Teredinibacter turnerae T7901: one gene and its partner. The protein of the gene in region 1 interacts with the protein of each later gene in a pairwise test. Links are inferred from orthologs where the notes say so. Each region holds a gene or a part of one and is shown in the gene's direction. Other genes may lie near its edges.

Region 1 (10,555 bases):
CACGCGTGCATCCAAAAAATTTAAGTCGCCATCGTTTAGCGGCACCGCGAGCGCCTGGCGGAACAAGGGTAGCAGTGCACGCTCTTGAAGAGAGAAGGGAGTTAAAGCCAGCAATACAGACGCGCCTCGAACCGCCAATGGACGATTGGCCAACAACAGGCGCCGGGCTTGAGAGGAGAAAGGCATGACAAACTTCTTTGCGGGAAACCGGCAGTGTAGCCAGCAAGCGCGGGGTTCGGATTGACCTGTCTCAACCCACCCGACAAGATCTAGCTAACCTTAGATTAACCTAGGCAATAAGACTATTGAGTTTGAACACGCGGTGAAGCCTGGCGGCAGTTTTGCCGAGTTTGTGTAGTTCGCCCAGCGTTGGTTCTCGCCCCGCCGCCAGTTGAGCTTGCCAGCTACTTGCTTCAGCATCGAGAAACTCGAGCATTTTTTTCGGGCAGCCCACGCATCGCTTGCTGCAGACGCTCGACGAAGGCGCGTGCAAAGGAAAGGTCTTGGCAATACGATCCAACAGCTCCCGCATTGCAATGGGCGTTGACGGCTTGCGATGACTCATGTTTAGGTGCTCTCAAGCAGTAGGGCGATTGGAAAACAATTCTAAGCCCTAAAAATATGCGGTTGAACCCATGTGGACAAGTCATTGGATTCAGCTCGCAACTTTAAAATACAATGGTTTGCTGTTAATCAACTACTCAAGGTTTTGCCAATGAATTCGTGCGATCAACCAGGCTTGTTACCTCTCGAAGCCGCATTACAACGTATAAATGCTGTGGTTAATTGTGCGCAGAATTGTGAGTATGTGCCACTGCTGAACGCGCGCGGCCGTGTTCTGGCCGAAGATATTATCGCATCACGCCCGATACCCGACTTCGACAACTCTGCAATGGATGGCTACGCATTCGCAAGCAATAGCGTTGGTCGCACCGACACATTCAGGGTTGCCGGCATCGCACTCGCCGGGCAGCCCTACCTGGGCGCGCTATCAGAAAATGAATGCATCCGCATTATGACCGGAGCCAAAATGCCCAGCGGCTGCGATTGTGTCGCGATGCAGGAAAACACCTTGCGCGATGGCGATGCGCTCACGCTGCTCAAAGTACCTGCTAAAGGCGAGAATGTGCGCCTTGCGGGTCACGATCTGCCACAGGGCAGCCGCATACTCTTGCGTGGACGCAGACTAGGCCCCGTGGATATCGGCATGCTCGCCTCACTTGGCGAACTGCAGGTTCCGGTCTATACCAAGCCTCGCGTGGGCGTATTCTCCACCGGCGATGAACTAACGCCATTAGGTCAGCCCTTGGAGCCAGGCCGAATTTATGACAGCAACCGCTACCTGTTGCTAAGTGCCCTCGCGGAATACCCCATCGAAGTCATCGATTTTGGTTCTATACCAGATGACCGGCAGAAACTGGAACAGGTATTTCTCGAAGCAGCCAGCCAATGCCATGCGGTTATTTCCTCTGGTGGCGTATCTGTTGGCGATGCAGACTACACGCGTGAACTGCTAGTAACACTCGGTCAGGTGGATTTTTACAAATTGGCCATCAAACCCGGTAAACCATTCGCATTCGGCACGCTCCACACTGCAGGCGACAGCACACCCTGTTATTTTTTCGGACTGCCGGGTAATCCGGTATCGGCAGCGGTCACCTTCGAGCAGCTGGCACTACCAGCACTGGAAAAATTGACCGGCGCGAACCCGCAGGCAAAACTCGTATTAAAATTGCGCGCCTGTAGCTCATTCAAAAAACGACCTGGACGAACAGATTTTCAGCGCGGGCGCATACTCGCCAATCAAAATGGCATTATCGGTGTAGAGTCGATAAATTCGCAGAGTTCAGGCGCTCTTTCTACTATGGTCGTCGCAAATGCCTACGTTCGGCTGGAACAGGAGCGCGGAAATGTTGAGGAGGGGGAATACGTTGATGTACTACCTTTCGATACATCGCTACCACTGCTCTAAAAAAATATCGGTGGAAAACCAATTGCCTAGAACCTGACGATTAATTTTCATATAGCTCGATGGGCAGCTGATCGGGATCACTAAAAAAGGTATAACGTTTGCCGGTGTATTCGTCTACACGCACCTTTTCCACCTCGACACCCTGTGCATTCAAATAGGCAACCGCATCATCAATAGATTGCACGGCAAACGCGAGATGACGTAGCCCGCGAGCCTCTGGGTAACTGGGGCGCTCAGGGCTTTGCGGAAAGGAAAAAAGTTCCACCTGTCCACCGCCTGGAATCTGTAGATCCAATTTATAGGAGTCTCTGGCTGCACGGTAGTTTTCCGCTAACACCTGCAGACCCAAGACTTCCGTATAAAATTTCTTTGACCGCGCGTAGTCGGAGCAAATAACCGCTACGTGATGGAAACCGCTAATCATACTTACTTTCCTTTACCAGACCTTAGCCAGGCCCTAGCCGCGTTGCGCTTGCCGCTCTAGAATTTTCACAATTCGGCGGTACACCACGCCGAGTGTGAGCGTGGAATTTCCGCCGCTGGTATTTACAAATTCGACCACGACCGCATCCAGTGCCGGATGATAACGCGCGATACTCTGAAACCCAGGCACCAGGCCGGTGTGTCCGAACTGATAGAGATCACCGTAGAGAGCTTGCGCGCGATTGGACAGCAGCGAGCCATCATTCAGCGCCCGCACAAAAACAGCGACGTCTTTTGCTGTGGCAACCATAGATCCACCCGGATTAACGAAATCATTGCGCTTGATGTCTTTATCGTAACCCACATGATAACCGCTCATCACTCGGTTGATCTCGGCATCCGCCAAAACATGATAGGTATCTTTAAGCCCCAACGGGTTGAGAAAACGCTGCTGGATATACTGATGATGGCTATACCCCAACGTACGATCCATAATTTCGCCGAGCAAAATATAGTTGGTATTTGAATACCGGGTTTCAGTGCCCGGCGGGAATACCAAGGGCATACCCAAAATCATCGCCAGGGTATCGGCATTGCTTTTTGGCGGGTTGTCCCAGGGGTAATTTTCCAGGTCAGTAAAATTGTATATACCACTGCGATGTTGGATCAACATCGCCAGGGTTATTCTTTCGGATTGCGGAATTTTATCGCTATAAGCTGGCAATAATGATTTCAAACTCGCATCCAACGCCAATTGCCCATCGGCCACCAGCTGTACTGTCGCCGCCGCAATATATAGCTTGCTGATACTTGCAATCTTAAACAACGCATCCGGCTTCGCAGGTATTTTTTTATCTCGATCAAACCAGCCAGCGGCATAGGTATGCCCTACGCCACGTGGGTCATCCCAATAAACAATCACGCCATCCAAGCCGTAATGGGTTGCCGCGTCAACCTGCGCCTCAACACTTTTAGGTAACGGGGTGAGCCAGGCACGAGCAGAATCCAATGGCGCAAACAGGCTGATACTGGTTACCACCGCAACCGCCGCCAGCACTCGTAAAATAGTAACCAATCGCAATTATTTTCTCCCTCGCTTTGTTAGGAATGAATAAGTTCCTTCGCTTTTTGACGGGTTTCTTCTGCGGTGGCTGCCATCAGCAATACAGTCTCGTCGAACAAAACCTGCCCTCTTCGCAACTTGTGGCGCCGTAGCGATGGCTTACCGCCATAAATAGTTGAGTAATGCAGACATTTTCCTCGGGTATTTCGTCCAATTGGATCGTGTATATAAAACCCATTTTGATTTGTCGAGAGACGAATAATCCCAAACTTGTTGTCTATATTTAACCAGGTAGAATCGATTTTGTATTGATTATTCCCAATTCTAAAATACCGGCAAAGCTTTCGATACGCCTTGTAGAGTTTGCCTTTAAAAAGGCCCGCGAAGGGGAAGTCTCGCTTCAGATCAAACGCCAGTATTTGCTTACCACTTTCGTGGTAAATCGTTCGCGTGAAGCCGTTAAACCAGTCATTCACCAGCGTCAGTGCAATCGCACCCGACTCGCTCGCCATGAAATCGCTTTTGATTTTCAGTCGGGAATGTATGCGAACGCTCGCCGTCTGCAACGCCACATCCAGGTGGTGGTCGTAGAAATTTTGTTTTTCGTTGCGCGTTGCGGTAACACCATTAATGTACACCGAGCCGTCCGCATCTACGACCTTGGATGAGCGAATACCAATGCTGAAATTTTCCGGCACAGGCCGTACATACCCAACGAGATTATTCGCCGACCACTCCGCCATATCGTCGCACCCCCTGGGGACAAACAGTGCGATAGGGTCGTAGCCTGCAAGAGTTCTCCAGGAAAACGAGCTGAAAAAATTTGCGTTAGCAATAAAATTCGTACTGGATTCCGGACTGGAATGAAGGCGAGCGGTAGAGCGCCTAAACTCGTCTGTAGTGGGAGCCTGTTTGGTCGTCGCCAGTGATTTATGTAACAGGTAAGCTAAAGCAAAGGTCGCGTAGCAATCGCTCTCGTATTTTGGTGGCTGACCGCGAAAAATATCGTGCGTAACACGCTTGCCAAAAAAACTGCCATCGGCATTATCGGCATGCTCGTCGGCCAGCGTACGAACTCGGTGCTGCTCGATGTAGCGCGCATCGGCGTCTGCAAACTGAGACTGCAACATCACCAGAGCAGGAACAATAAAATACAACCCGTAGGTATAGCGCGCCCAGTCCTTACCACCCACATAGGCAAATCGGCTATCCAAAAAAGTCGATTTACTGAGCTGCCAAAAATCATTCACATGATGAAACAATGCCGCTGGCGGCTTTTGTCCCGCGCTGGTGTAGCTGTAAAAGGACCAAGTGACGGATAACAGCGGGCTTGCGATATAGCAAAAGTGGCTGGCGCCGTGATTTTCTACGGTGAAATCGGAGTGCAGGTTACAGGTGTACACATTGTCTTTAACGACCAAACCGTCCACCAGCGATTCATCGCGAGTATCGTGAGCAACAGATAATGTATTGAAATTAAACTCGATCGCTTTAGCTCGCCATTGCGCAGCATTGGGGTGCTCAGGCAAATGACTGCATGCGGCTGCGAGAATTTCTGCATCCCATGCATTTTCTTCGGCTTTGGTATCTAAGAAGGTACCGCTCGGCACCAGACGCTCCAAGTGCCTGTCGGCTTCAAACACCAGAACCTTATTAACCCCCTCTCGCGCCTCGTCGGTAAGCCGAGTCCAGATTAACTTTGCCCCCTGCACAAGTTTGTTAGCCCACCAGGCGGATTGCCAATGTGCTCCCCACTGCTTGCCGTCGACGCAATGTCCGGTACCGGTGAGGTGGCCCTGAATTAAATACGCAATGCCCTGTGCGGCTTTCTCGAACATATCGTTATTGCCGAGTTCACTGGCCAAAAACGCTGCAGTAAAGACAAAATTCGCATTGGTGCGGATACCGTTTTCACCACTACTGCCATCGGCGAAGTAGTGATGATCCACTCCAGTAAGTTTCGCCTTGCGCCAACCCCGATTCGCATAAAGGGGAAATTCCGCAATAATCTGAAGATAATCGTTTTCTACTGGAAAGTTCACTTCCATTGTTTTAATACTCACACGTTTTACGTTTGCCCTAAACCTACATAGCTCTGCCCTATATTTCAACCAAAGCGTTACGCAGCAGATTGACCCCAATGTCGCGCAGGTATTGTTATTCGTTTAACGGTTGTCATGCAAGGGCTCCCGTTGACACGCCCTTTACCTTTGGCTGCTTTTTGGGGAAGAGGGGGATCGAGAGCGGTCGCTGGCGGAAAACATACAGCAGCACAAAAAAAACGCGCCGACAGGCGGCGCGTTTCTGACTGGTTAAACTGGCAAATTAGCCGTTATACGGTAATCGGGTCCATTGGCTCCTCAGGCTCTTCCGGGACTTCTTCCAACTCGCCATGGAGGTTTTTCGCCAGCAGCACATAAATAGAAGGGATAACAAACAAGGTAAAGATCGTACCGATTGCCATACCACCTACCAATACCAGGCCAATGGAATTTCGCGCTTCGGCGCCTGCACCGGTGACGAGCGTTAACGGAAAGTGACCAGCCACAGTTGCAACAGTTGTCATCAGAATTGGGCGCAAACGTGTGGACGCGGCTTCTCGAACAGCGGCCATTTTAGTCAGACCCAGCTCCTGCATTTTGTTGGCAAATTCCACCAGTAGAATCCCGTTCTTAGCCACTAGCCCAATCAAAGTTACCAAACCTACTTGCGAGTAGATATTCAGTGTTGTGGTGAAGCCGTCGGTCCAGAACCCCATTCCCGGCACAGGAAACTTGAGGAAGGTAAAAATGGACGCACCGAACATCGCCAATGGTACCGACCCCGCCAGAATCACAAACGGATCGCGGAAGCTGTTGAACTGCGCCGCCAACACTAAAAAGATCAGCAGTAAAGCCATAGTGAACGCGGGTACAAACTTATTGCCTTCGCGACGCAACTGCCGTGATTCACCGGTGTAATCGACCATATAGTCGCTAGGCAGGATTTTCGCAGCTTCGGTTTCCAGAAAATTCAGCGCGGCATCCAGTGACTGGGTCGATACGCCGCTCAGTTTCACCGCATTTAACTGCTGGAACCGATTTAGGGAGCGGGGCACTGTTTTTTCTTCAATACGTGCAACCGTACTTAGCGGAATCAACTTTCCTTCAGGACCGGTAATAAATATATCCTGTAGCTGCGCCGGGTTTAGTCGTTCCGAACGCTTCACCTGGGGAATCACACGGTAGCTGCGCCCGCCGATATTAAACCGGTTAACATAACCACCACCGAGCATCACACCAACATCGGCACCCACCTGCTGCAAGCTCAAACCGAGATCGGCCACTTTATCGCGGTCGATCACCAGTTCCGCTTCGGGCACATCGACTTTAGTATCGATTTGCGGCGGGAACATAAACATGCCGCTGGTTGCGGCGGCCTGCTGCAACTGCTCAGCGTACTTGAGAATGTCCTCTGTTTCACCCGTAGCCGCGATCACAAACTCCACCGGGAACGAACCACCACCAGGCAACGCGGGCGGCGCAATCGCGAAGTTGTTAATACCACCAATCTGTGAAATATCGGCAGTAATTTCCGGGAGTAGCTGGAATACGGATCGATCGCGCTCTGCCCAGGGCTTGAGCAGCAAGCCGCCCATACCACCATCGGGAAAGGTGATCTGGAACGTGAATTCGCCCTCAGGCACAGACAACAGCTTTTCATTGAGTGCGTTCGCATAGATCTTGGACTGATCGATGGTTGACGAGGACGCGCCCTCGGACATGATAAACACAATGCCCTGATCTTCCGTTGGTGCCAGCTCTTTCGGCGAACTCATGAACATCGCCAAAGCACCCGCGCTCAATAAGAACCAAAGCACGTAAATTGCTCCGCGCGCGCGCAGGCTCACATCCAGAATTCGCAGGTAACGCGCTCGTATCGCATTAAAAGCACTTGCTGAGCGCTTGGCAAAACCCTCGTCTTCTATTCCCTCTTTCAACAGCTTTGACGACATCATGGGTGAAAGGGTCAATGCGACAATACCGGAAATGGTGACCGCGCCCGCGAGCGTAAATGCGAACTCGCGGAACAGCGACCCGGTTAAGCCACCCTGCAAACCAATCGGCAAATAAACTGCAATTAACGTAATGGTCATCGCGATTACCGGACCGACGAGTTCGCGCGCGCCCAACATTGCCGCTTTCATCGGGCTCTGGCCTTCGCTGATATGCCGCTCGACGTTCTCAACGATAACGATGGCATCGTCCACAACCAGACCAACTGAAAGTACAATCGCCAACAGGGTCAGCAAATTCAAGCTGAAACCAAACAATTGCATTAAAAAGATCGCACCAATGAGCGATACCGGAATCGCCATCACCGGAATCACAACTGAGCGCACAGACCCAAGGAATAAAAAGATAATGGCGATAACAATTAGCAGCGTTTCACTCAGTGTTTTAATCACTTCGTGGATCGACGATTCGATGTATTCGGTCGCATCGTAACCGATAACCGCATCCATACCTTTGGGCATACCGTCACGCAGGCTGTCCAACTCTTTGCGCACCAGCTTCATAACATCGAGCGTGTTCGCGTTCGGCATGGGCCAGATACCCATAAAAGTCGTGGTCATGCCGGAATAACGCACTTCTTCGTTGTAACTTTCTGAACCCAGTTCGACATCGGCAACATCACTTAAACGCACCAGAGCGCCATTTTCTGAGCGCAGTACGAGATCGCGAAACTCCTCGACGGTATTTAAGTCGGTATTCGCAGAAAGGTTAACCTGGATAAAACTACCCTTGGTATTCCCCAACGCCGCGAGATAGTTATTGGAAGTTAGCGCCTGCCGAATTTGCACCGGCGTGATGCCGTATGCCGCCATTCGATCCGGCTTTAACCAGATTCGCATCGCAAAGGTGCGGCCACCCAATACATCTGCGCGCTGCACACCTTCCAGCGCCGCCAGCCGCGGCTGTACCACACGGGTCAGGTAATCCGTAATCTGGTTCGGCTCTAGAATTTCCGAGCTGAAACTCAAATAGGCTGACGCGAATTGACTGTCCGCAGACTGCACATTGATAATCGGCACCTCAGCTTCTGGTGGCAGATCGCCGCGCACCTGATTAACTTTCGAGGTGATTTCCGATAACGCCTTAATCGGGTCGTAATTCAACTCCAACTGCACATTAATGGTCGACATGCCCTGAGTGGAGGAAGAATTGATATAGTCGATGCCATCGGCACCGGATATGGCCCGCTCCAGAGGCGTCGTAATAAAGCCGCGAACCAGTTGAGCGTTAGCCCCAATGTATGCGGTATTCACGGTGATAACCGCGTTGTCGTTGCGTGGGTACTGACGAACCGTCAACGACGAGATAGCCTGTATCCCGGCGATAATGATTACCAGGTTAACTACCAGCGCAAGAACCGGCCGACGAACAAATATATCGGTAAATACTGTTTTCATGTTTCGGTTTCCGCCCTGTTAGGAATCTGCCGGCTGTGGGTTCTCTTTAAATTCAGGCTGTGCTTCATTATTGATAACCACAGGCGCACCATTGCGTACTTTAAACACGCCAGTGCTCACAACCGTATCTCCTTCGCTCACACCGGCTTCAATCGCAACAAAATCGCCGAGACGCTGGCCCAGGCGCACAAATTGCTGGCGCGCCACCTGTTTGGTTTCGCCACTCTCTTCATCTTTTTCTTGCGCAACGACAAACACTGAGTCGCCATAGGTTGCGTAGCTGATAGCAGTTGCTGGTACTGCAAGGACTTTATTGGCCTCGGGCAATACCACATCCAACTTGGCGTACATCCCGGGTAACAAGCTGAGATCTTTATTATCGAGACTTGCCTGCACGCGCACACTGCGGGTGACCGGGTCGATTTCCGGGTTAATGGTAGTAAGCTCACCGTGAAAAACTTTGTTGGCGACAGCGTCCGTTGTAAGGCGGACTTTCAAACCCAAGGATATTTTGGGGAGATCGCGCTGCGGCAGAGAAAAGTTCACATAGATGGGGTCCACCGCCTGCAGTGAGACGATAGCGTCACCCGTACCCAGGTCGCGACCAACATTAATTAAGCGAATGCCCAAGCGACCGGCAAAAGGTGCCTTCACGGTTTTTTTATCGATCATGCTGCGAATGTTATCAGCCTGGGCAACCGCTTCTTTGTAGCGGGCGTCGGCTGCGTCGAACTCGGATTTCGAAGAGACTTTTTTGTTGTAGAGCGCATCCACGCGATCAAGGTTAGACTTTGCTAATGCAACACTCGCCTCCGCCGCTCGCAGCTGCGCTTTTTCTGAGGTGATGTCCTGCCGAACCAGCACATCACCCGCGCGCACTTCCGCGCCGGCTTTAAATAAAATCTCGGTCACTCGCCCGGGAAGGTCAGCAGTAACAACCACACCCTGCACCGCCTCAAGGGTCCCCACAGTTTTGAGACTCTGTTCCCATTCCTGAGACACCACCTCGGTGGCGGAGATAATGGTCGGAGGCATTTGGTTAGACTCCCCCATTTTTATCAGCGCCATAATTTGTGAACCTTTTACGGCAACAATTGCCAGAGCAACAAGCAACACACCAACGCTAATGGCTATTACAAACTTTTTCATGAAACCTTCCCGTGAACAATATAAAACCGGCCCCAACGCCAGGTGATGCGAAGTATAAATAACCGATTGATGGATTCTGGTGAAATCAAGGAGAGAATTTGGAAACGCCATAACTCCTTGGCGCCTGCTGCACACCCGAGGAATTTGCGTGCCCGAAAACAGGGCTTACAGATGGGCTGCAGCAACACCCTGTCGAATCTTGCATCCTATATCGTGCCAACATAGCAACAGATAAGTCGAACTACAAGTAAGCGCTGACACCTTCATCGATCTGCACACTGCAGGAGGGGAAAATAGGTTGTCGGCGAGAACTGCCGACAACCAGGATTGACGCCACTGCGCTGGCGCGCTCAACACTGAACTGCCGGGCCAGATTCACCCGGGCATTTCCGTACAAGCGCGATTAGCATAAGAGAATCGGAGCGCAAATACACTGCGGTATATTGTCGCACCTGACGGCGTGAAAATGCTCCAAGCCTCACCTGGAAGTCGCACG
Region 2 (16,970 bases), 1.7 Mb from region 1 along the record:
GACGTCATCGGGTTGAACTCCCGATGATATTAGTGCACTGGCCACCGAATTGGATTTTTGGTGCAACTGAAGGTAACTTAAGATTTCATCCTGCTTACGAACGGCTATTTTTTCCGGGTGCCTTAAGACTGCCTCTTCGAATGCTTCGATGATCGTTTTGTAACGGCGGCTTACGCCTGAGTTAGCCGATACCGTCATAGTTAATCCTCGATAAATAATCGTAAAGGTAGGCGAGTATATGAGACCCCTCCCGCAAAGGCTCGTAGTGATCTGCATTTGCATCCAGGTAGAACTCTGCATTTTGCAGACATTCAACAATTCGTTTAGAGCTCGTTACGTTAGCCTGCTTATCCATGCCACTTGCTATCACTAGCACGGGGTGCTCTATCGACTTAGCTAATTCTTTAAAATTGGCCTCTCTATAGGACAAATAATTCATCGCGTATCGCTGAAAATACAGTGGCGAACTGAATGGCTTGTTCAAGCCAAGCCTGGCACGCTCCCCGTCGTCATCGCTCTGATTTATACGGTCCAAAACAAACGCAGACTTTTTTTGATCCATAGCAGCCAAGGGAAAAAGACTATCAACATCTTTGCCATGCTGAGTTACACAATCCGCCTCATCCAGAATCACATAGTCGCCATTTATTAGCACCAACTGGGATATCATATCTTTATGTGCGGCAGCATACGCCAGCGAGACGCCAGCACCCGAGCAATAGCCAACCAAAATGACACGCTCTACACCCTGATCATTAAGCAGTACATTAAGATCATTGACATGCTGTGATATGGAAAAGGAATCTTGACCTTGCTTAAGCTCTTCATCGCTTAGAATTAACCTGCACTGCCAGGTCAACACATTAAATTGACCTTGAAATGCCGTAAAAAATGCGGCTGCCGAAGAAACCTCAAGCCCGAACGGCAATACAAAAACCAACCACGGACGTTCGATGCCACACTTTTCTACCGAGAAATGGAGTTCAACCCCGCTGTCGGTGTTGACTTTATTTACGCGCATAGACGCCACCCCATTTAAATATATGGAAAAATTAAATTTGATTTAATTTTGGGAAATGAATTTTTTTATATTTATATACTTATAGATTTATATACCAACGTCTAATTCTTTGAGGACCAGCTATTTTTTAATTTTGAAACGTCGCCGCATTTGGTATGCCTTACAACCTATTAGATTATTTTTTAAAAAATATTGCGTTTTTGGATCTTCGACCGAGCTTCGAGAAAGGACGCCCGACCAATCAAGCGCCACCACACCTCAACCTCGCTCGAGCACTTAAATTTTCTATACGATTATTATTTGTCGCCATTCTATACATGTTAATTTGTATAAATCTATATCAAATAAAATTTTGGCACCCATTCATACAGATTATTCCTTTATTTATAAAGGAACTTTTATATCTTCTTTTTTAGGCTACTCCAATTTGCGAAGCACCACACACTTATAAAATATCCAAAGTGATAACAAACACCCAATTCCATTTTCATCATGACACATACATCATCTATTTTTCAGATGAATTATTTTTAAGCAAAGCAATCGACCGCACACGCTAGAACACTATTATTTTCTTACTGGATACAGAAATAAATTATCGTCCTGAAAAACCTTCCAAGCTGTACCCTTAGAATTCATCAATTAACAGATCAGCGCTTAAGTAGAACAATACTGTCGTCAGAAACCATTGAGATGGCAAGTATATCTACGTTAGTCTCATAAGCACTATATGTAATAGGTGCCACACTACATGTTAGCCATCAACCACGGCACCAAATCGGCAGAACCATTCAGACATAACGAATCTCACTGATATTGCTAAACGACAAGAGCTATAAGCTCATTCCCTAATATCAATTTTCGCTTGTGCGTTCTCAAACACATCTTAAATACCGATTTTCTTTTGACTTGCTTCTCTAAGGCTCCACTAAAATAACTTGCCGCCCACTCGCTCCAGGAGATCCTATCTCTTGGGTCTGGTTTCAGTATGCGCATTTCTATATACCAAGGGCGCCACAGTTAAATGTTACAAGGACATCCCAAAAAGCAGTAAAACGTAACTCAAACCTCATGACCTCAAGGAATCTGCACGATTTATCCATCACGTAAAAACTGAGAAAATATGTGTTATTCAGTTTTCAAAGTACGCACAGATCATCGAGCACGCCCTAAGGCAACGACGTTACAACACCATGATATTTAGCTCAAAGACGTAACGACCGGCTTTCAAGCGAAACGGGTCATGTCACCAAGCTTTATCAGATCACTTTAGCGAACAACGGGAACGGGATGAATAACAGTTAGAAGGGGCAATTAAAATCGGAGGATAAGTTTACGCTACTGACACAATATGCTTAGACTTAAACATCAAGCGAAATAAGGATTCGGATAAGAAGATTTTTCACAATGTTTACACGGGGAAAGTGAGCGCGCGGCATTGCCTGTGAGATGCTTAGCGTATCCTAGGGTCACGCTAAATGTTGGCAACACCCTTAAAGTTAGGCGCTGTTTTGCTTGTTAAATATATAGAAGTATTTGATACCTATAATCAATTATTAATATTGAACACTACCATGGCCCACATGAAGGCACATCAATACCCCCAATTTCAAAATCAAAATAGCTGCTAGCGAAATCCCACATTTCATCGATAAGAGATCTCCATTATTTCCCAACAAAATTCACCCACCTCGGTCTTGACAATAGCTTCGTCCCCCACTTTTTTACGAAGCAATGCCTTTGCCATTGGCGAGTCAATAGATATATAGTTTTTTTCACCAAAAATTTCATCGTACCCCACAATGCGAAGCTCTTTATTTTCGCCGGCCTCGTTTTCAATTTTTACCCAACTACCAAAATACACACTACCTTCTTGTTCTTTTGCATAACGCACTACTTTCAGCGAGTCTATTCGTTTACGAAGGTATCGAACTCTGCGATCTATCTCCCGCAATCTTTTTTTATTATACTGATAATCAGCATTCTCACTTCGATCGCCCAAGCTCGCTGCCCACGTAACTTTCTTTGTAACTTCGGGCCGCTCGGTTCGCCATAGATAGTCCAGCTCGGATTTAAGCTTAGTCAGACCTTCCTCGGTGATTAGTGGTGTACTCATATAAAATTGGGTAGCGTTGAAAATAAAAAAAGTAAAAATTGCCAACAATGCGAAATAAATTTAACACCTAAACTTTAGCGCCCAGAATATATCCGGATTATTTTTAGTTGTAGCGCGACACCAACAAGCAGCAACTTATCACTACAAAACAACATTTTCAGTAAAGTATCACGCTACACCAAAGGAAAATCAATTCCCCTGTATGTGGCTCCGCGCCAAAGCAAAGCAGTGTACCAGCTCCCCATGCACACCACAAAAAGCATGGTCACTCGGTTTTTAACATGCGAAAACCGGAGGAATATTTGATTTTTACAAAACGAATCTACTTAACGCTTCAGAATCAATCCTTTTTTCTGATAATCCCGCAATCGAATATCAAAGCTACCGTCCCGCCAAACTTGTTTTATTAAATACTTGCGTGGCAACTCGCCCTTTTCAATATTCACCAGATCTTTTACCAGCTCTTTTTGCAGTGGTTGCTTTTCGCTATCCAGCAAGAGAATGACGCGTGGCAGGTGGCGGAAACGGGTGTTGGACTCAATCACAATTCCGACTTCGCCGGAATAGAGCTCCACTAAGCTACCTGCCGGGTATAGGCCGATGGTTTCGATAAATTTAACCGCGAGTTCTTCGTCGAATTGCTTACCGCGCTCGTTGTAAATAATTTTTAAGGCTTCGGTAGAGGTTTTTGCTGGCGCGTAGCAGCGGTCGGCGGTCATTGCATCGTAGGCATCGACAAGAGAAATAATTCGCGAAAACCGCGATATACCTTTACCGGGTAATTTGCGCGGGTAGCCTTCACCATCTATTCGCTCATGGTGGCTGTAGGCCACGTCGATTGCCCCGGAGTAGATATTTTTACCTGATATCAACAGGTTGCGGCCATGTACCGTGTGGGCCATCATCATGCGCATTTCTTTAGTGGTTAGCCTAGCGGGCTTGTCTACCACTTCGCGCGGCACGCGCACCTTGCCAACATCGTGTAATAAACCGCAAAACCCCAAATTGTGCAGATCCGCTTCGTCCATCCCCAATTGACGACCAAAGGCTATTGCCAAAATACAGACGTTCAAACAATGTTCAGCGGTGTATTCGCGTTCTTCGCGGATTTTCGCCATCCACAGCAACGCATCTGGGTGGCGAATAACTGACTGAACACAGTCGTTCACCACATCCCGCGCGGTATCACCATTTAGTGCACCGCCGAGACGAATATCGTCGAGTAGAGTACGCGTGATACTACGCGCTTCGCGGAAGGTCTGGTAGGTTTTGCGATGCTCTTCCTCCACAGAGACACTAGGTTCGGCAAAATTACGCTGGCGAGCCTGAGTCGCTGACCCGATATTGGAGCTATGCATGCTACCTGAGTCACGATGGTCGACGTCGACCCAAACGTACTCGCAAAACTCAGAAACAATATCGATATCTTCCCGCTGTTCGAGCAGAAAGCCTTGCATAATAAATGGCGTATCGAGCCAGTCGCGATCCAGTTTTGAAACAAACATCCCGACCCGCAAGTCGCTGACATGCACTTTGACAGTTTTTGCCATGTCTCCCCACACACTCACTGCATACCAAGTTCAACTGCTCAGAACACACGGTCGCTCCCCGCGCGACCATTGATTCAGTATAGTTGTTTGGCGTGCCCTTGCAGGTTTTTAGAGTGTGCGACTCAGGGCGTCGGCAAATACCGGAATATTTGTCGGTGTTAAGCCCGCCAGGTTTATCCGGCTAGATTCCACCATATACACCGCGTGCTCATCGGCGAGTTTGGCCACTTGCTCGGGAGTTAGGCCCAGAAAAGAAAACATGCCCTGCTGTCGCTCGATATGCGAAAACCGCTGGGCAAGACTATGTTTCTGGAGCTCGCCAACTAAACTCACTCGCATATCTCGAATGCGACTACGCATCGCGGTCAGCTCATTTACCCAAGTATTCCGCAAATCTTCGTCTGCTAAAATTCGGGCAACGATCGCCGCTCCATGATCCGGCGGCATAGAGTAGATTCCGCGAACAATACTGGCGATGTGAGAACTCGCTACCGCAGGCGCCTGTGACAATACTGCAACTGCGCCCACACGTTCACGATACAGGCCAAAATTTTTGGAACAGGAAATGGCAACGATGGCTTCGGGTAATTGCTCGCAGACTAAACGTACACCATAAGCGTCGCTATCCAGGTCTTGTCCGAAGCCCTGGTATGCAATGTCGATAAACGGAACGAAGCCGCGCTTTTGTGCAAGATCTACCACTGCTTGCCACTGCTCCACCGAAAGATCTGTCCCGCTGGGGTTGTGGCAGCATGCATGCAGGAGTACGAGGTCGCCAGGCTTGACTTCTTCCAGTGCAGACATCATTTCATCAAATTTTAACGTATGCGTAGCGAAATCGTAGTAGGGATAAGAGCGCAAATTAATTCCCGCATCCCCCAGCAATGGAACGTGGTTACCCCAGGTAGGGTCACTGACCCAAATAGTCGCTGAGGGGTTCGATCGCTTAATGAACTCTGCGGCCACGCGCAAAGCACCGCAGCCTCCGGGCGTCTGCACCAGCGACAGTGAACTCGTTGATGGATGCGCATCTCCGAGCAGTAAGCCCGCGAGAAGCTGATTAAATTGGATATTTCCCAACGGCCCGACATAGGCTTTAGTTGTGGACTCCGCAAATAACATCTCTTCTGCGCGCTTCACCGCAGCAAGTATGGGCGTGTTACCTTGTTCATCGCGATAAACACCCACCCCCAAATCAATTTTGTTGTTACGAGGATCGTTATTAAATTGTGCAATAACGCCGAGTATCGGGTCCGCGGCAAGCGGCTGCAGGCTCTCAAACATAGATTGTGTGGACGCTAGTAAGTAGTTAAAGTGAAAGGCGTCGATTCTACCCTGCAAACCGGTGACAGACCATGGCCTCAAGCGAGCTGGACCACCACGATTACAAAATTCTGCGCTTGCTGCAGATGGACGGTAGCATCTCAATGAATGAACTGGGAGAAAAAGTGGGCCTATCCCACACCCCCTGCTGGCGAAGAGTTAAGCGCCTGGAGGAATTGGGATATATTCGCGGCAATGTTATGTTGTTAGACGCTGCCAAACTCGACCTGGGTGTTGCAGTCCATGCCTACATCACTATCAAAAGCCACGACGAATCCTCTCTTGTCGCATTCGAATCCTCCGTCCAACCGGTCGCTGAAATCGTGGAATGTCACTCCATCACAGGCGACAAGGACTACCTGCTGAAAATCGTGGTAGCAAGTGTTGACCACTACGAAAAGCTGTTGAAAAGTACGCTGGTTCACCTGCCCAATGTGGCCTCAGTCAACTCAGTATTTGCACTGAAACAGATTAAATTCACCACCAGTCTGCCCCTGTAGCCGCTACGACTGGAATGATAAACGGGCAAAAAAAAGCCCACCATAAGGTGGGCTGGGACTAGTAACACATAATACCAGATTGAAAACTGACAACTTAACGAACGATACCCGCAGGAGATCTGAGTCAAAATACGTTAACAACTTCTAATTTAGCACATAAGTACCAGTATTCAAGAAGGCATTCAGACTTTATAACTAAAAAGTGTTCTAGCGCAAATTTTTAAAATTATTGACTTGCAGGATTGGCAGGAGACTGTATGGAACTCAGTGTTCAGGGGGCGTAGCGCACTGTTCAACCAAAGGTAACGCGAGCGCCTTATGCGTATTCGAAATAGTATTCAGAAAACAGGAGAAAAGTGAAATAAGCAACAGCAGCTAACAGTCGTCATCCAAGCTGTTGGCCGCGGCTCTGAGCTGGTACGGCACTCGACTCGTAAGCCAACCGCTAGAAAAATAGAATTCCCGCCCACACAAACAACCAGAGTAGCAAGCTGAGTGATACGGCAGCTGAGCCCATATCCTTCGCTCTACCAGCCAATTCATGGTGCTCGTAGCCAACTCGATCCACAACTGATTCAATCCCACTGTTGAGTAGCTCCACTATCAGAACCACGAAAACCGTTGCAATCATCACGATTCTTTCCAGCTTGGTCACGTCCAACCAAAACGCGATTGGCAGCAACACCGTCGCGGCGGCCAGCTCCTGGCGGAAGGCAGCCTCATTGCGAATGGCTGCGACAACACCTTTGTAGGAATAGCGAGACGCCTTTACCAAACGGGTGAATCCGCGGTTTTTCTTAATCATGCAGGTAGTCCTGATAGTCAAAACGAAACGGACGTCAGCTTATTTCACTATTGTGACGAACAAATGACTGGTGAAAGATCATGGCGCAAGGCGTGAAATCTGCCACGATCCATTTTCATTGCAGTACAAAAAGCGGTCGTGCAGACGGCTGGCGCCCCCCTGCCAGAACTCTATCGCCTGCGGTTTCACCACGTACCCGCCCCAGAAATCCGGCAGCGGGATTTCGCCTTTCGTAAACTTTGCTTTCATCGCTTCAAACTGGCTGAGCAGTGCCTTGCGCGAATCTATTCGCTGACTTTGCTCTGACGCCCAGGCAGCAAGCTGACTTTCCCGCGGCCGCGTAAGGAAGTACTTCAGGGTTTCGGCGGTCGAAATTTTTACTGCCTCGCCTTGTACCTTGACCTGCCGTTCCATGAAATGCCACGGGAAATGCAGGCTAACGCAGGGGTTCCCCGCTATGTCCTCAGCCTTGTGACTTCGGTAGTTGGTAAAAAACACAAACCCGCGTTGATCCAAATGTTTCAGTAACACGATTCTCTGGCTGGGCTGACCGCTCTTCGATACGGTAGCTAGTGTCATTGCCGTAGGGTCTGGCACACCGCTGGCAATCGCTTGCTCGAGCCAGACGTTGAATTGATCAATGGGGTTTGGTAGCAGGTCTTCCCGATTTAAACCACCGAGCAGATACTCACGCCGAATGTCTTCAAGATTCATGTATTTGAACGTAGATACTGGTTGATGAGAGGGCACAAATGCTAATGTTATCGACTTTATTACGCAATCGTCAGAAGCATGGTTTACGCAAGTTCCCCAATTGGCTGCATTCTAGCCGGCGGTAAAGGCGAACGCATGGGCGGCGTTTGCAAGCCCCTGCTTACGATTGGCAGCAAAAGTCTGCTTGAGCTTCAGATAGCAGCATTGAAACCTCAAACCCGCTCTTTACTCGTAAGCACCGCACGGGTTGCCAACCTATTGGCCCATTCGAACATCGCAGTTGTGACAGATGCGCAATGCGGTGAGCAGTATATTCAACAGGGGCCGCTTGCCGGCGTGGTCAGTGCTCTCGATTGGCTCAATCGGGAACACACAGATTCGGATTGGCTACTAACAATTCCCGGCGACACCCTCTGCATCCCACGCAATTTCAGCGAATTGCTGATGAACTCCATTCGCCGCCACCAATCTGTGGATGCCAAATGTGCCTTTGCCGTGTGCGACAACAACCCTTATTACCTTGCAGCACTCTGGCATAGAGACTGTTTGGCAGACTTGCGGCATTACCTCGACTCAGGGGAGCGCAAAGTGAGTCAATTCCTGTGCGGACAGAATGCCGTAAAAGTCGAGTTTTCGCGCACGAACACAGCAAGTTTGCCGCCGTTTTTTAATATTAATACGCAAGATGACTATGACTACGCAAAAGCCGCGATGGCAAACAAAAATCTGTAGAAAATGGCAGCTCGCTGATTTACTGGCGTTCAGCATAGGTGCTAGCTGCACAGCAATTAGCATTGCAACTCTCGCAGACGCAAACTGCCACGCGCTGGCGCGCACCGATCTGGAAGCCGCCTACTGCGACGTGCGTGCAACGCCAGCAGGAAAAAAGCTGCCCAGCCTGGGGGATTTCCGTAAAAACACGCCCAGCATGCAGCGGCTGATACTCAAAAAACCCGCGAAAAAAGCCGGGGTCGAGATACCTGAGCAAAACGCTGATCGCGAACACAAACCGTCTGGCACGGCAGCGGACAAAAAACTCAGTATACAGGAGCCTAACAGCAACGAAGCAAAAACGAACAAGTCTCCCCCTACGCCTACGTCCCGCCCTAGCGCGCCCCCGGCGCGGCCAAGCTTCAGCGGTATCGACCGCTGCAGTTTGCTGAAAAACCAGATTCAATGCGGTTACGATTACTACCTGCTTCGAGTCAATCTACAGAACGATGCGTTAACGCCAGCGGTCTTCAGTGCTGAAAACCGATTGTCGTTCCCTGCTCGAAACACAGGTGAGGCGCAATTGGACTTTTTAAGCAGGATCTACCCGCAGTATATCGAGAAGATGCTGGCGATTGGTCTTGGGGATTCAACCATGTCGTTAACACGATTTGCAGCCACCTACGACGCAGTGGAAGACGCTGGCGGTGACTTCAATACACGTTTTGCAGAGATGTATGAGATGCTAAAAACAGAAAAATCCCACAATGCCATACGAACACGCTACAACCAGAACTACCCGCAAGATATTACCGCCTGCCAGTTTTTAACCAGCACCATTATCGTTTGCGATAACGTAACTCAAAACTGGGTCTACGAGCGCTAGACTATCAATCACCACTATTCTATCGCCGATAAAAAAAGCGCACTTTTTAAAGTGCGCTTTTCGGGGGATGCCTTGTCTAATTTTGAATTAGAGGCCGCGTCTAAAAGTCTTCGATAACCAATGTTTGACCGTCTGCGCCACTGAAACTTTGCATCAGCGCAATTCCGTCAACCTCATCCGAAGCCTCCAAGACAACAGTGCCGCTGTAGCCCTTATTTGCCAGCATTACACCTGTCTGACTGTAAAGAACCTGCCACCGGTATACATTCCCACTTGCGGTATTTCCTGCGCCACGTGGGGCGCTGAGTACTGGCGTAGTCGCAAGCTGATTTATGTAACTCAGCACCTGTGGCTGAAGAATTCTCTCATTTTCGCCCGCACTAGAAATATACACGAAACCATTGTCATCACTCTCCAGCTGCCAGCTCTGGGACGCATCATCAGAACAGGTTTGGCTGGTTAAGAAGCCAGAATTTGCACCAGCAGAAATACTCTCCGCGAGACAAAGATCGTTATCACTACCTAACCGGATACGCACCATCGGCGTTGTAAAAGTGGAGTCGATGCCCAAGCCCGCGTACTCAACATCCAAATCGTCTACCCGACGATTGTCGCCAACCCAAGCGTTAATCACATCAGTACTGTTTACAAACGTCATCTCGCCGCCGGCGAAGTCTGCGATATTCTGGTAGGTTTTTGAATCCTCGCCCCAGCTATCGCCAACCCATTCACGATCAACTTTGTTCAGGGTAACCACCGTATCCAGACCAGAGCCCGATTCGTTAACAAACCGGTTATAGGCAATTTCAATATCGTTACCCTGCGCAAGAACAAAACTCCCGCCCTCAGCGAGTGCAGTGGTGCCCTCTGCGAAAAACGCGTTATGAACTACGCGCGTGCCAGTAGTGCCCGCCTTTATATCTATCGCTTCACCGCGAATACCCTGGCCAAATACGTTACCAGCGATGATGTTGAAGTCGTCCTGCTTGTCTGAGTCGCCGTTAGGTGCACTCATCCACTCCTCAGAAGCGGTGCCGACCACCAGGCCCTCAATGTAGTCTTCGTAGCCCACTCGTGGCAGCGAGCCAGTATCGCGAATAATTGATCGTTGCAAGATGTTGTAGGAGCTACCGTTGCGAATGTGAACTCCGCGCTCCTCCGCGTTGCGCACTATTAAACCGGTCATCGTATTGTGGTTAGCGCCATCAAGTACCAGGGTATCGCGACCGCCATCAAACTCGACGTTACTCAGGCGCCAGTAGTCACCACCCAGCACGAACGTCGAGGAACCTTCACCTGTAATCAGAGGCTTGTAACCGGAAACAGCGTTACGCAGGTAAATAGGCTTGTCTTCTGTACCACTGGCGGTGCTGTAAAAACTCGCGGTTTCGCCACTCTCGCCAAAAGCGATGCTCCCGCCTTCGTAGATTACACCTGTCAGCACGATCTCATCGTTCGGTTGCGCGTTCTCCAGCGCAGCTTGCAACTCTGCGGCATTTTCTGCGTACACACGGTTGGTCTGCAGGCGATTAAAGTTAATAAGGTAAAGCCGGCCCGCGGATTCGTCTTCACTGACCACTTGAATGACCTTTGAATCAACACCCACTTCGAGGTCAATGCTCACCGCCTGCCCGGCCACCAGTTCCTCGTCTTCTGTCACTCCGACCAAGGCGCCCGTCGACGAGTTATATATCGGGTCACCAATGCGCATTGTTGCGCCCGGAGCGGCAGGCGACGCCGTCACTGTGACGCTTGCAGTACCGTTGTTAACCAGCGCCGCATAGTTGCGGGTCAGACAATTGAACGGTTGTGTGAGTTCGCCGCCGTCGACAGTGAGAGCAGCAAGATTGGCGTCCGCCGCAAGTTCCGCCTCTGTACCTGCCGCGCGGGTAATTTCTATGGTGTACGTCTGAATGCCCGCTCCGACTTCCGGGGTAGAAACAATCTCCAGCGTATTGGCACCAACATTCAGATCAACAGGACGGATACTCAGATTGGAAAGACGCGCTCCATTTACCGTCACCTGGGTGTTCCTGTCAGGAGTCCGCACCAAGGCCCCAACAGTGCACGAGGTGTAGCCAGCGCTCGCGCTATATTCTGTTACATCTGGATCGTACGCCGGGTCCAGAGTGAGGTAATACTGACTTGTGTTTGTGCCTGAATACGCCAGATCACGCACCAAAAGATCTGTCAGTTTAGCTTCGGTGCTGGGGCGGCGAACCATGATGGTATAAACAAAAGTGGATGACTTATCTGCCGAGAACACACGCACGGCAATCAGGTTATCCCCTTCATAGATACTCTTGGTGTCGGTTTCACCACTCGCCAGAATGGTCTCGTCGCCATAACTGGACATCTGGAAATTGCCGTTACTGTCTTTAACTGGCTCGCCATCCTCATACAAAATGCCTTTACGGGAGATGGTTATCACACTCTCCTCTTCCATAGCGACTGGCTGCAGCGTAATCGAGGTTACGGTTTCGTCGACATCTATACGGTAAGGGCCACCGCGCTCAGAGGTGAATGACGGCATCAGCTCCACAGTTTCGCCATTGATAGTCAATGTCAGCGAGCTGAGGTGAAGATCGTGATAATTCTCGTAATCGGATACCGGGGTCTTAGAGCGTCCACTATCGCTGCCACAGGCTTGCAGAAACGACAGTAAAAGTAGGGTTACAAATAGATAGGTTTTACGACACAGCATTCTAGAGGTTGTCCGTTATCCGATTTTAAGAAAATTATTCTCGACTTATTTACTTCTGGGGGCGCACGTCAGTCAAAACCGAACATTCTACGACCATTTCAGTCTCAATTGAGACTAAAGCACCACATTCCCAGTAAGGTGGCGCATTGTAACTGATTTGCTTGATTCTTTGACTGGTTTGTGAAAGCTTGTTTCTTTGACTGGTTTATGGAAGAGAGTTCCCGGCTAGCTCGAGGCCGGACCTCCCTCAATGAGCGGCTAACTGCCACAATTCGCCATAATTGATCACTCTCTGACACGAAATCACCCCTTCATACCCACTTTTGGCCACTAACCTCTGCTGCGGATGGATTTCCAGCTCACTTGGAAGTCCCGTACAACCAATACTCGCAGAGGTGCGACTATGACCACCCTCAACTTGCAAGCCGCGCTGGGATCGTGGCCAACTTTCCTAATTCTTTTACTCGGTGCCACACTGGCGCTCTATCTTGCCAGGCAGCCGGCACATCAGACAATCAACGCTGTGTTTTTTGCTCTCTACCGGATGCTGCGCACTTGTGCCTGCACTGTAAACAAAACCCGCCAACGACTAGCCAACCGAAATCGGGATGTGCTGCTTGAACAAGGTCGTCAGCATGCCGAGCGCGACTTGGAAAAAGCCTTCTTCGAGATAAACAAATTCGTCCAAAACGACCTTGGCGGCTACCCCCAACTGCAACGCGACATCCAGGAAACCGTGAACCGCATCCGGGATGACTACGACAATAGCCGGGAGGTGCCGACTTCGGCACCTGACTGGTTGGAAGCCGTCAACGCAATCGCGACCATTAAACAGACCGACCCGGCGGCGGCGACAAACGGTAGAATCCTCGAGCAAATTCATCACTCTGCCGACGTTCAGCACAAGGAAAATCTCGCGGCTTACCGAAAAAGCACTGCCAACCGTCATCGTATTCTAAAAGCGATGACGCCCTACTGGCGCAAGCTTGCATACAGCGTGGATGAGGTGGGCAATCGGCTAAAAGAAATAACAACGCGTGCACAAAGTATTGATCAGCAGATGCTGAAATTTAACGAGATAGTTGCAGGTACCCACCAGGCAGAGCGCGCACTGAAAGCTTCTTCGATCACTCAGTTTGTGATCGCCGCCTTGGTGATAGCCGTTGCTGCGGGGGGCGCCTTCTTTAACTTTCATTTAATTGCCCTGCCAATGTCCGAGATGGTGGGTTCCGCCCAACGGATTGGCGGAGTAAAAGTTGCGGACTTAGCGGCATTGGTCATTATTTGTCTGGAGACCACCGCAGGTATATTTCTGCTGGAAAGCCTGCGCATTACTCAACTATTCCCGCTTATTGGCAGCATGGACGATCGTGTGCGGCGAGCCATCATGATTTGTGCAAGTTGTTTGCTGTTAATACTCGCCAGCACCGAGTCCGCATTGGCATTTATGCGCGATCAAATTGCGTTAGATCTCGCGAACCTGCGGGCGTCTCTCGCCGGCGTAGACAGTGCTGAAGGGCACAGTGGAATTAACAGCTGGATACCGCTGGCTGCGAATATGGTGCTTGGGTTCATCCTGCCGTTGGCGCTGACCATGGTCGCAATTCCGCTTGAATACTTACTGCAAACCGCGCGCACTCTGCTGGGCAGCCTGGCCGAAATTCTCCTGGCGGCGTCGGTGAGCATTCTGCGTCTAACCGCTTCGGGAATTAAACATACCGGTGTTGTGGTCATCGGCCTTTATGATCTACTTATTGCCGCCCCGTTGTGGGTGGAAAACCTTATCCGGCAAAAACAGCGCAAAGCAGAAAATCAATACGCGGCGCAAACCGAAGAATTTTGAGGGACACTCCATGAGACAACTTACTAGTGCAATTATTAGTGTAAAACCGTGGGGCTTTCGAGCATGTTTGCTGACTATGTTTTTACTCGCAGGTTGCGGTGAATCTTCGCCAGACGCCCGCTACGCGAAAGGGATCTACTTACTCCTGGACACCTCCGGCACCTACACACAAGAACTGGCCAAAGCGCAACAGGTTATTAATTACTTGCTGGCCACTTTGGAAGCTGGCGACGCCTTCGCGGTGGCGCGGATCGACAGCGGCAGCTTCTCAGAAAAAGACATCATAGCCAAAGTGGTTCTCGACGGTCGGCCGTCGACAGCAAACAAACAGAAACGGGATTTTGCCCGACAAATTGATATTTTTGTCAAACAGGTAAAAAGCAGCGCTTATACCGATATTTCCGGGGGTATTTTGCAGGGCGTGGAGTACCTGAACGAAGCCAAGGTTGGACGTAAAACCATTATGATTTATTCAGACCTGAAAGAAGACCTTCCCACAGGTTACGTACGCGACTTCGATCTGACCTTAGATGGATTTACTGTAAAGGCACTAAATGTAACCAAACTGCGCGCCGATAATCAGAACCCGCAAGCGTACCTGAACAGACTGAGCCAATGGAGCGATAAAGTGGTCGGCGGCGGAGGCAACTGGCAGGTTATCAATGATTTAGACAAACCGGAGGCCCTTACGCTCTAGGGCAATCTATAAGTGACTGGCTTTAGCTGGGAGCAAAGCCAGTCACGACTGTACATATTTCAATCGATATATCGCAAAAAGGTTCGCCAATCTAGCCTGCTAACACTAATTTGGTTATCAACTATCTATGCAAAACCAATATTGGAGCCGCAAATCACATCAAATTTATCGAATCGGATGATCGTTAGGATATTGATTATCGTCTAGTGGAGCGTAATCCCTTCTTTCTTTGCAAACGCCCGCAAGCTTACCTCGCCATCAGCCGTACTAATCTGAATATTAAGATCGGTAAAGTTCTCCGTTACCTCGCTGGTAAAACACGGCTGTGCAGGGTTGATATTACAGGCGAACAACAGATGATTCTGCGTGAGTGGTAGCCGATATATGCCGAGGCTGGGATTAACAATCACACACGGCATGGGCCCCGCGCCGTCGGTACACAATGCAATCGACACGGGATCCGGCTCAGGTTCGGGCACAAGATTAATTCCCTCATTCTCTGCAAACACCCGCAAGTTCACCGCGCCATCCGGCGTGTTGATCTGAATATTAAGGTCTGTAAAGTTCTCCGTTACCTCGCTGGTAAAACACGGCTGCGCAGGGTTGATATTACAGGCGAACAACAGATGATTCTGCGTGAGTGGTAGCCGGTATATGCCGAGGCTGGGATTAACAATCACACACGGCATGGGCCCTGCGCCATCGGTGCACAGTGCAATCGGCACGGGATCCGGCTCAGGTTCGGGTGCAAGATTAATTCCCTCATTCTCTGCAAACACCCGCAAGTTCACCGCGCCATCCGGCGTGTTGATCTGAATATTAAGATCGGTAAAGTTCTCCGTTACCTCGCTGGTAAAACACGGCTGCACAGAACTGATGTTACAGGCGAACAATAGATGATCCTGCGTGAGCGGTAGCCGATATATGCCGAGGCTGGGGTTAACAATCACGCACGGCATGGGCCCGGCTCCTTCCGTACACAAGGGGATAGCGACTGAATCAGGCTCAGGTGTCGGCGTCAGGTCAATACCTTCGTCTTCGGCGAAATCGCCCAACGTGATCTGCCCCGCTGCCGTTGTAATCGTGATATTACCCGAATTAAAATTATCCGACGCCTCCGTAGAAAAACAGGGCGTTGCGGAATTAATTGAACAGGCGAACAACGCCGAATGCTCCGCGTCCAGCAACAAGCGAAAGGGGCCCAAATCGCCATTTATTAGTAGGCAGGGCAGTGGCCCCGTGGCGTCGTCGCACTCCGGAATGCCCACCGTTGCCGACAGGGAAAAGTATTGTGCTATGGAAAACACCTGGTCATTGGTCAAGATGCCTATCAGAGCACCGTCATCATCAAAAACCACGCACGGGGCTGTATCCCCATTGTCTTTACAAGCGGGAAGAGTACGCTCCGCAAGAGTGAAGCGCTCGTCGTTCGAAAGAAATACCGTTACGATGTTATCGATACCGAACACGCGATTTATACAGACCGGTTGTGGCGACTGACCACACTCAGCAGGCCAGTTTAAGAAATCACTCAGCAGTACATTAGTTTCGCGACCGTTACGTTTAAAATACCCCGGGTTCAAACTGTCATCCAACATCAGGCACACATTAAAATCTTCGCCATCCCGACACACTGGTATGCTATTGGAAACGTCTATCTCTACACGCTCTACCGAATTGTTCGTCAACAACAGACACGGAAATGTCGTACCAGCATTGTCGCATATAGCTAGTGGCGCCGGCCCTTTGATATTGAGGTTGAAAACCCCCTCCTCGCTTTTGAGAAACTCAGCACAGGTCGTGGCATCCGGCTGTTCAATACATGAGGGAACTTGCACCAACGGATTGAGCCACACCGAAGCAAACGTATTTGCATCCGGAAAAATGTTCACACACGGATAGTTGTCAACCCCATCACAGCGATCCGCAAAAAGACTGCGATCCACATAGGCCATTGAATGACCGTTAGCGAACTGAATTTTTTCCGGAGTTCCTAATGCGGTAAATTCGATACACAAACTCGAGATGTCGCTCGCGCAGTTCGCGATTGCGGTGTCGCCATCAATTTGAAGGCTTGCCGGTGTCAGCGGGTCATCACCA

Evidence for each region.
Region 2: the proteins of moeA (region 1) and mobA interact in binary tests that used the Escherichia coli proteins (3 or more experiments, as listed by UniProt). The link is inferred for Teredinibacter turnerae T7901 from one-to-one orthologs.

The regions. Positions count from the first base shown.
Region 1 is NC_012997.1:4,878,673-4,889,227, forward strand. What follows is about bases 1-2,843. They hold moeA (molybdopterin molybdotransferase MoeA), read left to right. Parts: upstream 1-715; coding sequence 716-1,972; downstream 1,973-2,843. Other genes in these bases: ubiT (ubiquinone anaerobic biosynthesis accessory factor UbiT), read right to left, coding at 1-186; TERTU_RS19565 (hypothetical protein), read right to left, coding at 290-565; gloA2 (SMU1112c/YaeR family gloxylase I-like metalloprotein), read right to left, coding at 2,013-2,396; TERTU_RS19580 (serine hydrolase), read right to left, coding at 2,430-2,843. Outside these bases: more of TERTU_RS19580, read right to left, coding at 2,844-3,452; TERTU_RS19585 (hypothetical protein), read right to left, coding at 3,497-5,521; TERTU_RS19590 (efflux RND transporter permease subunit), read right to left, coding at 5,791-8,910; TERTU_RS19595 (efflux RND transporter periplasmic adaptor subunit), read right to left, coding at 8,929-10,059. UniProt on the Escherichia coli protein: Catalyzes the insertion of molybdate into adenylated molybdopterin with the concomitant release of AMP.
Region 2 is NC_012997.1:3,205,545-3,222,514, forward strand. What follows is about bases 6,953-9,934. They hold mobA (molybdenum cofactor guanylyltransferase), read left to right. Parts: upstream 6,953-8,107; coding sequence 8,108-8,761; downstream 8,762-9,934. Other genes in these bases: TERTU_RS12695 (diacylglycerol kinase), read right to left, coding at 6,956-7,315; pdxH (pyridoxamine 5'-phosphate oxidase), read right to left, coding at 7,394-8,029; TERTU_RS12710 (hypothetical protein), read left to right, coding at 8,721-9,626; TERTU_RS12715 (cadherin-like beta sandwich domain-containing protein), read right to left, coding at 9,727-9,934. Also shown: TERTU_RS12660 (amino acid adenylation domain-containing protein), read right to left, coding at 1-198; TERTU_RS12665 (alpha/beta fold hydrolase), read right to left, coding at 182-1,021; transcription elongation factor GreB, read right to left, coding at 2,667-3,137; TERTU_RS12680 (HD-GYP domain-containing protein), read right to left, coding at 3,464-4,687; TERTU_RS12685 (amino acid aminotransferase), read right to left, coding at 4,796-5,971; TERTU_RS12690 (Lrp/AsnC family transcriptional regulator), read left to right, coding at 6,043-6,510; more of TERTU_RS12715, read right to left, coding at 9,935-12,330; TERTU_RS12720 (hypothetical protein), read left to right, coding at 12,734-14,173; TERTU_RS12725 (vWA domain-containing protein), read left to right, coding at 14,250-14,870; TERTU_RS12730 (hypothetical protein), read right to left, coding at 15,074-16,970. UniProt on the Escherichia coli protein: Transfers a GMP moiety from GTP to Mo-molybdopterin (Mo-MPT) cofactor (Moco or molybdenum cofactor) to form Mo-molybdopterin guanine dinucleotide (Mo-MGD) cofactor.